DNA from 3 places in the Cohnella algarum genome. Region 3 is predicted to be linked to each of the others. Evidence: predicted binding sites of a transcription regulator. Region 3 holds the regulator's gene; each other region holds the start of a gene.
What was found. Region 3 encodes Rex, which represses fermentation and respiration genes when NADH is low (regulators of the CRP and FNR family bind a similar motif). Its sites were predicted from a motif close to TTGTGAAATATTTCACAA; they were not measured.

Region 1 (5,406 bases), 3.6 Mb from region 3:
GCGACATGAACGGAGTAATGCTATCATACCGTGTATTAAATCGGATCGGGAGGACCCATCTTTGCAGAACGACATTCAAGAAATTCTGTATTCCACGGAAGAGATCCAAGCGAAAGTCAAGGAGTTGGGCGCCGCCGTCAGCCGCGATTACGAAGGGCGCAACCCGCTCGTAATCTGCGTGCTGAAGGGCGCCTTTATTTTTATGGCGGACCTGGCCAAGAACATCACGGTCCCGATCGCTCTGGATTTTATGGCCGTCTCCAGCTACGGCAATTCCACCCGGTCTTCCGGAGAGGTGCGCATCGTCAAGGATCTGGACACCTCCGTCGAAGGCCGGGACGTCATCATTGTCGAGGATATTATCGACAGCGGCCTGACGCTCAGCTACATTATCGACGTTCTCGAGCGCCGCAACGCCCTGTCGGTTCGGGTCGTCGCCCTCTTCGACAAGCCGGGGCGCAGGACGGTCGACCTGAACGCCGACTATACGGGCTTCGTCATCCCGGACGCTTTCGTGGTCGGGTACGGTTTGGATTACGCGGAGAAATACCGCAATTTGCCTTTCGTCGGCATACTGAAACCTGAAGTTTATTCGAGCTAATGATGCGCTGATGACCGCCTTGACGAGCAGGCCCGAATTTGTTGTGATGCTCAGACAGGCTATGGTAAAATGATGTAAGCGTGTCGAGAGGAGGTCAGGGATGAATCGGATCATCCGGAACACAGGCTTTTATCTGCTTATTTTTTTGGTGACCGTCGGGATCGTTCAGTTTTTCATCAGCCGGAACGAGACGACGGAAGGACTTACGTATAACGAAATTTTGGCCGTTGTGCAGCAGGGGAACGTCAAGGACCTGCAGCTGCAAGTGGATAACGGCACTTATTTGGTAACGGGCCATTACAAAGAAAAACCGGCCGACCGGAGAAGCGACGCCTTCGCCGGGCGGGTGATGTATACCGAGGATGCCGCGCAAAATTTTGCGTCCCTGGCCGTGGAGAAAGGCGCGATCGTCGAATTCAAGGAAATGCGGGGTCAAAGCTTCTGGCTTACGTTCCTGACATCCATCATTCCGTTCGTGATCATGTTCATCCTGTTCTTCTTCCTGATCAATCAGGCGCAGGGCGGCGGCGGCAAGGTCATGAATTTCGGCAAAAGCAAGGCGCGTCTATATAATGAAGAGAAAAAACGCGTCACCTTCGAGGACGTGGCGGGCGCCGACGAAGAAAAGCAGGAGCTTGTGGAAGTCGTCGAATTCCTCAAGGACCCCCGCAAATTCGCGGCTCTCGGAGCGCGAATCCCGAAGGGCGTTCTGCTCAACGGGCCTCCGGGCACCGGTAAAACGCTTCTCGCCCGCGCGGTGGCGGGCGAAGCGGGCGTACCGTTCTTCAGCATTTCCGGTTCCGACTTCGTGGAAATGTTCGTCGGCGTCGGCGCGTCGCGGGTTCGCGACCTGTTCGAAAACGCCAAGAAGAACGCGCCCTGCATTATCTTCATCGACGAAATCGACGCCGTCGGCCGTCAGCGGGGCGCGGGCCTCGGAGGCGGACACGACGAGCGCGAACAGACGCTTAACCAATTGCTCGTCGAGATGGACGGTTTCGGCGCCAACGAAGGCATCATCATTATCGCGGCGACGAACCGTCCGGATATTTTGGACCCGGCCTTGCTGCGTCCCGGCCGTTTCGACCGCCAAATCACGGTCGACCGTCCCGACGTCAAAGGCCGCGAGGCCGTACTCAAGGTTCATGCCCGCAACAAGCCTTTGAACAAGGACGTGCGGCTGGACACGATCGCCAAGCGGACGACCGGCTTCACCGGCGCCGACCTGGAGAACCTGCTGAACGAAGCGGCGCTTCTGGCCGCGCGCAAAAACAAAAAAGACATCAATATGATCGACGTGGACGAAGCGATCGACCGCGTCATCGTCGGCACCGAGAAGAAGAGCCGCGTCATCAGCGAGCGCGAGAAACGGATCGTGGCCTACCACGAATCCGGCCATACGGTCGTCGGTTACTTCCTCGAGCACGCCGATATGGTTCACAAGGTGACGATCATCCCTCGCGGACGCGCGGGCGGCTACGTCATCATGCTGCCGAAGGAAGACCGGATGCTCGTCACGAAGCAGGAATTGCTGGATAAAGTGACCGGATTGCTTGCCGGACGCGTCGCCGAAGAAATTTTCATCGGCGAGATCGGCACCGGCGCCTACAGCGACTTCAAGCAGGCGACCAGCATCGTTCGCAGCATGATCATGGAATACGGCATGAGCGAAAAGCTCGGGCCGATGCAATTCGGCCAAAGCCAGGGCCAAGTGTTCCTCGGCCGCGATCTCGGACACGAGCCGAACTATTCGGACAAGATCGCGTACGAGATCGATCAGGAAATGCAAACGATCATTCAAAGCTGTTACGACCGGGCGAAGAAGCTTCTCACGGAGAAAAGCGAGGAAGTCCATTTGCTCGCGAAGACGCTGCTTGAGGAAGAGACCCTTGAGCTCGAACAAATCAAGAGCTTGATCGAGAAGGGCGATCTGAGCGGCGCGAACAGCGGCGGGAGCACTCCCGACGATTCCAAGGGCGAGCCGACCGTCGACGCGCTCGGAGCGAACGTCCGCGTCCGCATCCAGACGCGCGAGGGCGAAGCGACGCCTCCCGCGCCGGATCAACCCCGCGACGACGACGGTTCCGAAGAACCGAAATAACGGGAAATCGCATCCAGATTATAAAACCTCCGGCCCCCGCAATGCGCGGGTCGGAGGTTTTTTGATGCCGGTCGATCAGGCAATCGGCGTCCCGTTCGGAACGGGCTGGTCGGGCCGGAGCAAAATGACGTCCCCCTTTTCCGGCACGCCGCCAAGCACGAGCACTTCCGATTCGAAGCCGGCAATCCGGCGCGGAGGAAAGTTGACGACGGCGACGACCTGCTTGCCGATCATCGCTTCCGGCGTATAGCGCGCCGTAATTTGGGCGCTGGAGCGCTTGACGCCGATGTCCGCCCCGAAGTCGATTCGCAGCTTGATCGCCGGGACCCGGGCTTCGGGGAAAGCTTCCGCCGCGACGACGGTGCCGATGCGCATATCCAACGTCAAAAAGTCATCGATTGTAGCCAAATGAACGAAGCCTCCTTTTATAGAATCATCCTATCATACCCGTGCAGATCGCGGATTTGAAATCGGCCGCCGTCTTTTTCCGAACTTTCATTGACAGCCCTATTTCCCGAGTGTAAATTAATTGTTGAACAGTTTGTGAGGCGACCCATGAAAATGTCGCGAATTGTTCAAACTAATGAAAGATCGACAACAACTTTGTGCTTATATTCACAAATTCAAGCGAGGAGAATCCGCCATGGAAGCCTTGGCCCTGGAACACAAAGCGGAGCAAAACCGCGAGCTGCGCGAACGGCTGCTGCAACTGAAAAAAGAGCGCAACGCCATTATTCTCGCGCACTATTATCAGCGGGATGAAATACAGGAAGTCGCGGATTTTCGCGGGGATTCGTTCCTGCTCGCCCAGAAGGCGGCGGAGACGGATGCCGACGTCATCGTGTTTTGCGGCGTGCATTTTATGGGGGAGAGCGCCAAAATTCTCGCCCCGAACAAAACGGTGCTCGTGCCCGACGAACGCGCCGGCTGCCCGATGGCCGACATGGTCAACCCGATCGGCCTGCGGGAGCTGAAAGCGAAGCATCCGAACGCAAAAGTCGTCACGTACATCAATTCGTCCGCCGACGTCAAGGCCGAAACGGACATTTGCTGTACGTCCTCGAACGCGGTCAAGGTCGTCAACTCGATCGACGCCGAAGAAATCATCTGGTGTCCGGACAAAAACCTCGGCCACTGGGTGCAGCAGCAAACCGGCAAAAACATGATTATCTGGGAAGGTTACTGCAACACGCACGACATGCTCACGATCAAGGACGTCGTGGAGATGAAGGCGAAGTACCCGAACGCGCAGTTCGTCGTTCACCCCGAGTGCCGCCCGGAAGTCGTCGAGATGGCCGACTACGTCGGAAGCACGACCGGCATCCTCAAGTATTGCCGGGAATCGGACTGCAAGGAGTTCATCGTCGGCACGGAGGACGGCACAGGGTACCAGCTGCGGCTGGACAGTCCGGACAAAACGTTCCATTTCGCTTCGAAATTCCTCGTCTGTCCGAACATGAAGGTCAACAACCTCAAAAAAGTCGTCCGCTGTCTGGAGACGATGCAACCGCAAATTTACGTGCCTGAAGATGTAGCCGAAAAAGCCAGAACGTCGCTCATGCGCATGCTGCAAGTGAAGTAGCATGCGCTACTTTCTTCATGAGGAGATCTCCGATCATGATTCCACGTTATATAGTCGATTTCGATCCGCGCGAGCTGCCCGAGCATAAAACCGACGTTATCGTGATCGGCGCCGGCATTGCGGGCCTGTTCGCCGCCCTTCAGGCGAGCCGCAGCGGCAAGCGGGTGCTGATGATCACGAAAAAATCGCTGTTTGACAGCAACACGAGGTATGCCCAAGGCGGCATCGCCGCCGTCATTTCCGAGGACGATTCGCCCGAATTTCATCGGCAGGATACGCTGATCGCCGGGGTCGGCCTTTGCGATCCGGAAGCGGTCGACGTGCTTGTCCATGAAGGGCCCCGCGGGGTGGAGGACCTCATTCGCTACGGAACGCATTTCGACGAGGAGAACGGCCTGCTGGCATTGACCAAGGAAGGCGCTCACAGCCAGCGGCGCATTTTGCACGCCAACGGGGATGCAACCGGTTTCGAAATCGTGCGGGCGCTGGCGGAAAAAGTCGGGGCCGATTCCCGGATCGAAGTATGGGAAAATCATTTTGCGCTCGATCTGCTCACCGAGGACGGGGAGTGCCGGGGGCGCTCGTCCAGAAGCCGAACGGCGCGCGCGTCGTCGTGCTCGGGCTCGCGACGGTGCTGTGCACCGGAGGCACGGGGCAGCTGTATCGCTACACGACGAACCCGGAGGTGGCGACCGGCGACGGCATCGCCATGGCCTACCGGGCCGGGGCCGTCATTCGCGACATGGAATTCATCCAATTTCATCCGACTTCGTTATGCTACCCGGGAGCGCCGCGCTTCCTGATTTCCGAGGCGGTGCGGGGCGAAGGCGCCGTGCTTCGGAATATTCGGGGCGACCGCTTCATGGAAAAATATCACCCGCAGCTGGAGCTCGCGCCGCGCGACGTCGTGGCCAGGGCGATCGTCAGCGAAATGGAAGCGACGAAATCGACCTATGTCTATATCGATATTACCCATGAAACGCCGGAGCTGATCAAGCACCGGTTTCCGACCATTTTCGAATACTGCCTTAATTACGGGCTCGATATGACGACCGACTGGATACCGGTCGCGCCGGCCGCCCACTATATGATGGGCGGGGTTCGGACCGACCTGAACGGGGA
Region 2 (5,406 bases), 4.0 Mb from region 3:
ATGCGATTAATACGCCAGCGTGAACAGGCCGTTGATGTGCGACAGGTACCGGATGTTGGACGCTTCCTTCATCAACGTCGCCGGCAGGCCTTTAAGGCGCGTTTGACTCGCGCCGATCGTGCCGATGCCGTCCTTGCGGCCGAGGCTGCCGAGCGTACCGGAAAATACCGGCGTAAAGCTGTCCATTTTGCCTTCTTTGAAGTACGCGGACAGGTTATAGCCGACCGTTTCGCCCATTTGCCATGCCAATTGCGCGGTCGGCGGATACGGTCGTTCGCTGCCGGCAGGGAACACGACGGCGCAGTCGCCCGCCAGGAACACGTCCGGATGCGAGGTCGATTGCAGCGTTTCCGTGACGGTCGCGCGGCCGCGGTTGACTTCGAGGCCGGAATTGGCGACGACCGGATTGCCTTGCACGCCGCCCGTCCAGACGAGCGTATTCGTTTCGATCGTGCTGCCGTCCTTGAGCGAAACGGAAGAAGGCGTTCTTTCCGTGATCGCGACGCCGGTCAAGAATTGCACGCCGCGCTTGGACAGGCTTTCCACGGCGCGGGCCACCAGTTCGGGCGGGAATACCGGCAGGATCGAAGGAGCGGCTTCGACGACGTACAGCTTGATGTCGTTGAAGTCGATGCCTTTGGCGCGGCATTGCTCCGGCAGCTTGTCGGCGAACTCGCCGATCAGCTCGACGCCGGTCAGGCCGCCGCCGCCGACCACGAACGTCGCGTGCGCTTTGTCGCCCGTTTTCTTGTAGGCGTCCAGTTCGGCTTCGACGTGCGCGCGAATGCGGTTCGCGTCGTTGACCGACTTGAGCACGAAGCTGTGCTCTTGAAGACCCGGGATGCCGAAGTAGGCCGTTTCGCTGCCGAGCGCCACGACGAGCGCGTCGTACTTGTACGTAGCGCCGCTGGCTCCCGTCACTTTCTTGTCGTCGGGCTTGATTTCCGAAATCGTGTCGACGACGATGTTGACGCCTTTGTTTTTCAGCAGTTTTTCAAGCGGCAGGGAGACGGCTTTCTCTCCGATCGTGCCGCCGGCAAGACGGTGAAGCTCGGTAATGATTTGGTGCGTCGAGAAACGGTTCACAAGCGTGATTTGGGCTTCCGCAACGCTCAGGTGTTGGCGCGCCGTCAGGGCTGCTAGCAAACCGCCGTACCCTCCGCCCAGAATCAGAATTTGTTTCGACATATCCATCCTCCGTTCTTATGCGTTTCGGGTCTGTCTTACGGGCGCGGTTGCTGTTGCTGACGTTCGGCGAGCACGCTGAGGAAAGCTTGCGCGAAGCGGAACGATTTTTGCACTTGCGGATCTTTCAGCAGCTTGAGCAATCCGAACAATCCGATCGTTGCGGAATCTTGCTGCGCGCGGTCGTTCGCTTCGATCGCGGCGGATGCGATGCCTTTCGCCTTGTCGACGACAGGCTTGGCCATTTCTCCGATTCCTTGCGCGAAATCGTTGATCAGCACTTTGTCCGTCGCGACGGCTTGAGCGAAATCGTAAGCTTTGGTCATGAGCGTGACCAATTCGGCCAGCTTCGGCAGATTTTCCACCAAGGTGGTCAACGACTCCTGGACCTCGGGCTTCATCAGTTGATCCAATACATCGACCGGTTGGCGTTGCGCTTCGGCTTGCTCGGCAAGCGTTTCTTGGGAAACAGCTGTTTCGGACATACGGGAGCGTCCTCCTTTGCAAGGATGTCAGTATGGTTGCTATCTTCGTGCCTGTCGGCCAATGCAAAAATCGAGGGCTGGAAACCGAACATTGTAACAAATTTCACATGAAGAACCGAAAAAACGCGGCGCTCTTGCGTCAAGTTTGCAAACGATTCGGTTCCGGCACCCTCCTGTCTTTCGCATAAACACGGGCAGACGTCGAACCTTCGTGTCTATTCTACACCTTTTCGCCACAAACTTGAATGGATTTTTTACAAAAAAACGAAAAGAATGTGATTTTGTTCACCAAGTAAAAACGACTCGTCGTCCGAAGGGCGGAGAACGTCGTTTTTGACGGAGCGAATTTCATCGAATAAATAAGGGGGCCAAAAACGTTTGCGACAATCGTTCCGCGATCTCTTCCGAGCTGTAGCCCGATTCGTGCAAATAAAACATCATTTCCGGCGTCAAGGACGAAGCGGCCAGCACGCAGGACGTAAACTCGGGATCGAGGGGAATGAGCTTCCCCTCGTCCTGAGCTTCTGCGAGCAGCTTCCGGATCGTCCCCCGGATGAACTTGAACGGGGGCGCTTCGAACAATTGATCTCTCGTATCTTCAAGCCTGGCGCAAGAAAGCATCGTCCGTACCCATTCCATGTCGCGGTTCGTAAAAACGATCAAATCCGTGATGATTTTCCCGAGCCTCTCCTCGACGGGACGTTCCTTGCTGCGCTCCAGATACGTTTCGATTTCCTCCATGAAGCGGTCGAACTTGTCCTTCATCAGGGACCTGCACAGATCGCCTTTGTTGGAATAGCGGCGGTAAAGCGTGCCTTGGCCGATTCCGACGGTTTTGGCGATCTGGTGCATGCTGACGGCCTCGACGCCAAAATCGTTGAACAGGGATTGGGCCGTCCGCAGAATTTCAGCATTCAACATCTCCGTACTTTCTCTGCGCGACATTCCTCTCACTCCCTTTCGCGGATTAATGGAACGATTTCGCCTGCTCCTGAGCAGTCCGCACCCGCTTCAAGAAGAAAGAGATGACGAGCGCCGCGATCGCGAAGATGCCGCCGAGCGTAAAGGCGTCCTGCAGCCCCGCCACCAAGCTTTGAACCGCTTCTTCGGGCGCTTGGGGATTGCTCGATTCGGCCAGATAATCCTTCTGCCCGGAGGACAGAACGCTCATAAACAACGCCATGCCGATCGCCCCGAACACCTGCTGGAGCGTATTCAGGATCGCGGTTCCGTGCGGATAGAGCTCGGGCGGAAGTTGGTTCAATCCCGTCGTTTGCGTAGGCATCATGACGAGCGAGATCCCGATCAGCATGACGATATGGAGGAAAATGACATAGCCCGCGCCGGCCGAAGCGGTAATGCCGCTGAACGTCCAGGTTGCCGCGCTGACCAGCACCAGGCCGGGAATGACGAGCCATCTCGGACCGAACTTGTCGAACAGCTTGCCGGCGATCGGAGACATAATCCCGTTGACCACGCCGCCCGGCAGCATGATCAGGCCGGATTTGAACACCGTGTACAGCAGAGCTCCCTGCAGGAAAAACGGAAGCAGCGCCATCGTCGAAAACAGCGTCATAATGACGACGATGAGCAGGATCGTCGCGATCGAGAACATCGGATACTTGAACGCGCGCAAATCCAGCATCGGTTCTTTCATTTTCAACTGGCGCCAAACGAACAGCAGAAGTCCGAGCAACCCGATGCCGATGCACCAGCCGACGACCGGTTCGGACCACGATTCTTCGCCCGCCTTGCTGAAGCCGTAAACGACGCCGCCGAAGCCGACCGTCGACAGCAAAATCGAGAGCAAATCGACTTTGGGCCTCGTAATGGTGGAGACGTTTTTCAAATAAAGAGCCGCAAAAATGACCGAGAACGCGGCCAACGGGATCACGCAGAAAAACAGCCAGCGCCAATTCAACTGATCGATGATCAAGCCGGACAGCGTCGGGCCGATCGCGGGGCCGAACATGATGACGAGACCGATCATCCCCATCGCGCCGCCCCGTTGCTCCGGCGGGTAAATAATCAGGATCGTATTCATCATGACCGGAAGCATGAGTCCCGTTCCGACCGCCTGAACGATCCGTCCGGCAAGCAGCACTTCAAATACCGGCGCCGCGCCGCAAACGATCGTCCCGACCAGAAACAGCGTCATGGCGGTCAAAAACATTTGCCTTGTCGTAAACCATTGCTGCAAAAGCGCGGTGACGGGAACGAGCACCCCGATAACGAGCATGTACGCGGTGGACAGCCACTGCACCGTCGTCAAGGCGACTCCGAACTCGTTGACCAAATCGGGGAAGGCGATATTCAGCAGCGTTTCGTTCATGATCGAAACGAACGCACCGATAATAAGCGCAGCTACGATTGGTCCTCTCCTGATGTTGCTCAAGTCGATGCTTTGAGCATTTGTCTGTGTACTGCCTACGGCACTCAAGCCATACTCCTCCTTCGAGCTGAGCGTCGCCCCGGCGGCAGGGGCGAGCCTGAACTCTTCTGTTGCGGACAATTGTCCGATAGGGACAACAAGAAAGCGGACAGTTGTCCGATAGGTGGATTCTACCAAACAAGGGTCCGCGTGTCAAAGCTTCTTTTTCATCTTTTTCATTGTTTTTTTATTTTATTTTCCTATTGTTTTCGCAAGATTTTCGCAATGTTTCCGCTCGGTTATCGAACCGGTTTTTGCTGTCCCGCCGCCTTCTTTTCATTATAAGCCCGAAGCAGCGTGAACCGGTTCGGGCGAACCCGGTGCGCTTCCCGCAAGCTTCTGGCCAGAAGCTCGCCGCTCACGCCCAGCTCGGATACGGAGGAAGGGCCTCCGACCCGGCGCAGCAGCCCGCGCAGGGCGTCCGGGTCCGGAATGTCCCGCAAGGCGCCGCGCAGCTCGGCGGCCGCCGCCTCGTTCGGGGCATACTCCCCCATCTCGAGCCCGCGATAAAGGCCGGCGATTTCGGCGCAGGCCGCCCCGACCTTCGCTCCGTGCAGCAGCTGCCGCTTTCCCGTCCGGATGTACTCCATCTCCCAGTAATGGGACAGATGATGCTCGGCGCCGGAGGCCGGATGGGATTGCCCGAAGACGAGCATGGCCAGCCCGGAGTCGATCAGCGCTTCGGTCAACACGCGAATGCCGTCTTCGGTCCGGCGGCCGATGAGGTCCGCATGCTCGACGCAATCGCGCAGCGCCTGCTCCGTAATGCCGGCCACCGCTTCGTTATAGGGTTCGCCGGCCGTCAAGCTGCCGAACTTCCAATCGAACAGGGACGTATATTTGCCGAGCATGTCGGCGAATCCGGCCGCGGTCAAAGCGGCGGGCGCCCGGCTCATCACGGCCAAATCCGCGAAAATCGCCGTCGGCCCGATCGCCTGCACGGTGATTTTCTCCCCGCGGATCAAGATCGGCGCTCCTCTGGACGCAAAGCCGTCCACCGAGGCGGCCGTAGGGACGGACACGAACGGGAGCCGCGTCGTATAGGCCGCATACCTCGCGATATCGTGCAGCGTTCCGGAGCCCGCAACGACGATCGCGTCCGCGCCCGACTTCTGCAAGTCGAGGATAACCTGGACGATCGAAGCCTCGTCCGCGACGACGTCTCCCTGCGCGTTCGGCTTCACAAGCGTCGCATTCTCGGGAAAGCCCGCCCCGGCAAGGCCGGCCGCGACCGTCCTTCCTGCTGCGGCCAGCGTATGTTCGTCCGCGACGAGCAGCGGACGCCCGTACCCGCGCTCCTTCATG
Region 3 (5,406 bases):
CCGCAAGCCGTCTCGCTTCCTGGAACAAGTCCCGGATGCGCCCCGCGCCGACCCCGACGTACATCTCGACGAATTCGCTGCCCGAAGCGGACATGAACGCCGAATGCGTGTGCTGCGCGGCCGCCTTGGCGAGCAGCGTTTTGCCCGTGCCGGGGGACCGGTCAGCAAAATGCCCTTCAGCGGGCGAATGCCCAGCTTTTCGACCTGCTCGCTTCGCACGAGAAATTCGAGCGCTTCGACCAATTCTCGTTTGGCTTGCTCCTGCCCGCCGATATCGTCGAACGTCAGCGCCTCCGGCTCGCGCGCGGGCGTCTTGCGCGTCGCCGCCCCCATCGCCACGCCTCCGCGCCCTTTCGCGACCAGCATCAGCCCGCCGACGAGACAAACGCCCATCAGCAGCGGCAGCGCGGGAATCCCCGCGTAGATCAAAAAGACGACAAGCACGGGCAAAAAGCCGAGCGCGATTTCTTTTCCGTAATTTCGCAAATTACGCATTCGGCCACACCCCAAACTTGGCCGGCTGGCGAGGCAGGATGACGAATTTCGCGTCGTCTCCGCTGCGAAGCGTAATATAAACGTTGTTGTCGTCCATTTCGGTAGCCGTTTCGAGATTCGGATATCGTTCCGCCAACGACGCCATCGCGTCGCGAACGTCCGAATACTGCCCTTTATCCATCGCTTCGGCGACGTCGAACAGCGCCTGGCTCCAAATATGCTCCAGATCGTCGTTCGTTCCGCCGTCCACGACGAATTGCAGCGTCTTCGACCCGATCGACGATGCGCCCTGCTCGGTCACCTTTTTGTACACCTCGGCCAAATTCGCGTCCGCGGCCAGGCCGACCTTGAGCGTAACGTCGTTTCCGCTCATGCTCGACTCGGCGGACTCCACGCCCGGCACCGATTCCGCGATCCGGTCCAAAGGCTGCTCCACCCCGTAGTGCCGGTAACCGTACCAACCGCCAAACAACAAAACCGCGGACAACGCGGCCGTCGTGACCGTCGGTCCTATTTTCAATTTCATGCCGCAATGTCCTCCTTGCTCTTATTTTTATGATCATCGGATATACCATTTGTACATCAATGAGTATATCATATTTCGATAGATTCATCGTCAGCTAATCGTTGGCAGCGATCCCAGCCGAACGCGCAAAAAAAGCCTTCGGGCTCCTCGATAAGAGCCTGAAGGCTTTGCGTGCGGCGCGTTTCTTCGTTCGGAACGTTTCAACCGGCCGTGCGGCCCGGCAGTTCGTACGTTTTCAGCTTGGCACCGTCCTCGAACGCGTAAAAATCGATCGCCTGCCGTTCCGTCTCCGGATCGGCAACATAACGGATTTCCCAAGCCGGCCGATCCTGAAACCAGCCGGGAAGGATGCGGACGATTTTCGCGCCGGGACGCTCGGAAGCGAACCGCTGCTCGGCCTGGTCCTGCGACAAGCCGTTGGCCAGGGCATCGTTCGCCGCCCCCGACTCCCGCACCCATACGATCCGGGCGACGCCTTCCGCGTCCTTGCCGATGACGACCCAAACCGTTTCCTCCCAAACATGCTTGACGGCCGAATCGATCGAAGTCAGGCCCGCTTCCGTTTTGGCGAGTTCGATCGCTTCCGCCTCGTCCCTGCGGTAATCGGCATCGGCGTTGCGGACCGTCATCACGAGCAGAAGCAGGAGCAGGAGAACGAAGCTTACGGTCAGCACGATCCAGCGAAGCGGCGAGATCCGGGCCGATCTCCGGTAATGGTCGCTGCGGCTCACCGTCACGCACGCAGCCTTTCGAAGCAGCGCTGCGCCTCGCGGCGAATCCGTTCGACGTCGAGCGTGAGCAGCTCCCGATTGCGCATCAGCTGGCGGCCGTCCACCCACATATGGGCGACGTCGGCGCCGGAAGCGGCGTAAACGAGATGGGAAACGTAATCGGTAGCCGGAACGAAGTGAGCCTTTTCGATGGATACGGCGATGAAATCCGCTTTAAGTCCCGGCTTCAGCATGCCCGTTACCCCTTCGAGCCCGATCGCCTTCGCGCCGTACGACGTGCCAAGGCGAAGCGCCTCCGCGGCGGGAACGACCGTCGGCACCTTCGAGACGCCTTTGTGAAGAAGCGCGGCCATCCGGATCTCTTCGAAAAGGTCGAGATTGTTGTTGCTTGCGGCCCCGTCGGTGCCGAGCGATACCGTCACCCCGGCCCGCAGCAGCTCCGGAACGCGGGCGACGCCGCTGGCCAGCTTCAAATTGCTTACCGGGTTGTGCGACACCGCCACGTTGCGATTAGCGAGCAGCGCGATTTCCTCGTCGGTCAGATGCACGGCGTGGGCGACGAGAGCAGGCCGCGAAAACAGGCCGAGACGGTCCAGATGCTCGACCGGACGAACGCCGTAGTCGCGGACGTTTTGCTCGACTTCCGCTTCGGTCTCGGACATGTGCGTATGTAGCGGAAGTCCGAGTTCGTGAGCGGCGGCGACGATCTTTTCAATGTAATCCGGCGGGCAGGTATATGGCGCATGCGGAGACATCATCACCTGAATCCGGCCGTCCGCTTCTCCGTGCCAATCTTTGGCGAACCCGACGGCGTTGTCCAGCTTGGCCTGCTGAACGTCGGGAGGGCACAGTCCGATCACGCCCCGCGTAAGACTAGCCCGCAGCCCGGAATCCCTGACGACTTCCGCCACCCGGTCCATGTGGTCGTACATGTCCACGAACGTCGTCGTGCCGCTCAAAATCATTTCCGCCGCGGCCAGCGAAGTGCCCCAGTAAACGTCGTCGCCCGTGAATTTCGCTTCCATCGGCCACATATGATTTTGCAGCCAGTCCTGCAAATTCAGGTCGTCCGCGAGCCCTCGAAGCAGCGTCATCGCCGCGTGGCCGTGCGTGTTGATGAGACCGGGCATAAAAAGATGGCCGCGTCCGTCGATCGTCTCTTCCGCCGTCCGTTTTTCCTCCTCCGGCGCGGCTCCGTCGCCGATCGCCGCGATCGCGGTTCCTTCGACCGCCATCCAGCCGTTCACGACCGGCCGCTGCGGATCCATCGTAATCAAAATGGCGTTCTCGATCAGCCAACGTTTCATGGTTCACGATTCCCCTCATCGGTTTGATTTTCTTCGTCGCGGTTCATGTAATATGCCAGGCTGAACAGATCCGCGGTAAAATCGGACTGATGCAGCCGCGTGTCGGGCGGCGTGCGAATGACGGTCGGGGCGAAATTGAGGATGCCCCGGATGCCGGCGGCGACGAACTGGTCGGCGACGTTTTGCGCCTCGGACGCCGGCACCGTAATGATGCCGATCGTAATATTTTTCTCCTTGACGGTTTCGTTTAATTTTTCCATCGGGAGAATCGTCAAATTGTTGATCGTCTTTCCGATTTGCGAAGGCTCGCGGTCGAAAACGGCGGTGATTTTCATGTTTTCTTTCAAATACATATTGTAATTGCAAAGCGCCCGTCCGAGATTGCCCGTTCCGACAAGGGCGACGAAAAGCGGCCGGTCGAGCTTCAAAATGTGGCGGATTTTTTCGATCAAATATGGAACGTTATACCCGACTCCCTTGCGGCCGAAGTCGCCGAAATAAGCGAGGTCTTTGCGAATTTGGGCCGGATTGAGGTCCAGCTTTTCGCCCAAATCCTGCGACGACACCGTCTGAACGTCGCTTCTGTGCAGTTCGTCCAAATAGCGCAAGTAGATCGGCAAGCGCCGGACGACGACTTCGGAAATTTTATCCTGCTTCATCCGATTCCCCCCTGTCTGCTTATGATAGAATGACCGCTATTCGTGCGCCTGCCCGAGCCAATCGCGGATTCGCCCGACAAGCCCGGAGGCCGGCAAATGCTCCATTTTCGGCCCGGGCAGCGAATATAAAAAGTGCTTGCCGTAATTCGTTTCCAGCACGCGCGTATCGTACAGGATGACAATGCCTTTGTCGCTGGTCGTCCGGACGAGACGGCCGAACCCTTGCTTGAACCGGATGACCGCCTGGGGCAGCGACAGCTTCATGAACGGATTTTTCCGTTCGGCCGCCAGGCGCTCCGATTTGGCCTCGGCTACCGGATGGTTCGGCGGCTGGAAGGGGAGCCTTACGATCGCGAGGCACGTCAGCGCGTCTCCCGGGATGTCGACGCCCTCCCAGAAGCTGCTCGTGCCCAGCAGCACGGACGAGGGCTGCTCCCGGAACTGCCGGGTCAGGCCGCTGCGGCTGCTGCCGTCGATCCCTTGCCCGAGCACTTCGATGCCGGCGGGAGCCAGCAGATCCTTCAGCGGGCCGTGCACCGCTTTAAGCATCCGGTACGAAGTGAAAAGAACGAGCATGCGGCCGCCCGTCGCGCGGGCGACGTCCGCCAGCGAACCGATCAGCGCCTCGGTGAACCGATCCTCCCCGTCGCGCCCCCGGATGTTCGGAAAATCGCGGGGAATGAGCACGAGCGATTGCTCCCGGTAGTTGAACGGGGACGGAAGCTGGGCCGTCATCAGCTTTCCGGCTTTGTCCGCTTGCGTCAAGCCGAGCTGCTCGGTGACGTAATGAAACGATTTGTCGACGGTCAGCGTGGCGGAAGTCATCACGACGCTCGATTTGCGGTCGAAAATGTATTCCTTCAACTTTCCGCTGACGTCGGCCGGAACGCCGTACATCGAGACGGACCGGCTGCGGTATTGCGTTTGCCCTTCAAGCCAGTATACGAAATCCGGATCCGCAAGCGTGACGAACGATTGCAGCTCCGCCTTCACGGCCGCCAAATCCTTGACCGCGCCGTTCAGGTCGGTGAGCAGGCTTTGGAGCGGAAGCTCGTCCGCCCGTTCCCGAATGTCCGGGAGCATTTTTTCGAGCGGTTTGATCAAATCCGACAGCAGCTGAATGACATTGCGGCCGTCGGTCTGGGCCGCCTCCCACTCGTCGGGGAGCTGATCCGGCTTGATCCGGTACGACAAGCTTCCCGTCTCGTCGGAGGCCGAAAGCTTCGCCAGCATGGCAAACAGGCGATCCGTCCAGCGCTCCCAGCTTTCGCGAATGTCCTGAATTTTCGGAACGGCCTCTTCCAGTTTTTCCGTCCAGGCTTGGGCGTCTTTGTCCGGATCGGAAGCGAGCTGCCCGATCAGCTGCGGGAGCAATCCCGTCCGGGCGTCCTTCATGAGCCGGTATAACGGATTTTGCAGCGAGCCGTAAGCCGTTTTCTGGCCGAGATGGTGGCTCGCCACTTCCTCCAGATGATGGGCCTCGTCCACGATCAGCTGGCTGTACGCGGGGAGAAGCCGGTTTTCCGCGCGCAGGTCGGTAAACAGCATCGCGTGATTCGTAATGATCAAATCCGCTTTGCCGGCCTCGTTGCGCGACCGGTGGTAAAAGCATTTGCGAAACCACGGGCAGCTTCGATTCAGGCAGGAATCCGCGTCGCTCGCGACTGCGGTCCACTCGTCTTTCGCGC

Region 1: the regulator Rex is predicted to act here: its motif matches at 3,306-3,323, upstream of nadA (quinolinate synthase NadA).
Region 2: the regulator Rex is predicted to act here: its motif matches at 1,762-1,779, upstream of JW799_RS06005 (DUF1641 domain-containing protein).

Annotation. Positions count from the first base shown of each region.
Region 1 is NZ_JAFHKM010000002.1:1,788,208-1,793,613, forward strand. It holds gene hpt (hypoxanthine phosphoribosyltransferase) at 62-601, shown strand; gene ftsH (ATP-dependent zinc metalloprotease FtsH) at 702-2,702, shown strand; gene csaA (chaperone CsaA) at 2,778-3,110, opposite strand; gene nadA (quinolinate synthase NadA) at 3,346-4,284, shown strand; partial or broken gene nadB (L-aspartate oxidase) at 4,320-5,406, shown strand, end outside.
Region 2 is NZ_JAFHKM010000002.1:1,337,592-1,342,997, forward strand. It holds gene JW799_RS06000 (NAD(P)/FAD-dependent oxidoreductase) at 7-1,188, opposite strand; gene JW799_RS06005 (DUF1641 domain-containing protein) at 1,224-1,670, opposite strand; gene JW799_RS06010 (TetR/AcrR family transcriptional regulator) at 2,019-2,615, opposite strand; gene JW799_RS06015 (MDR family MFS transporter) at 2,638-4,071, opposite strand; gene JW799_RS06020 (sn-glycerol-1-phosphate dehydrogenase) at 4,341-5,406, opposite strand, start outside.
Region 3 is NZ_JAFHKM010000002.1:5,382,514-5,387,919, forward strand. It holds partial or broken gene JW799_RS24260 (AAA family ATPase) at 1-486, opposite strand, end outside; gene JW799_RS24265 (hypothetical protein) at 488-1,021, opposite strand; gene JW799_RS24270 (cell wall elongation regulator TseB-like domain-containing protein) at 1,222-1,758, opposite strand; gene JW799_RS24275 (amidohydrolase) at 1,755-3,059, opposite strand; gene JW799_RS24280 (redox-sensing transcriptional repressor Rex) at 3,056-3,718, opposite strand; gene dinG (ATP-dependent DNA helicase DinG) at 3,755-5,406, opposite strand, start outside.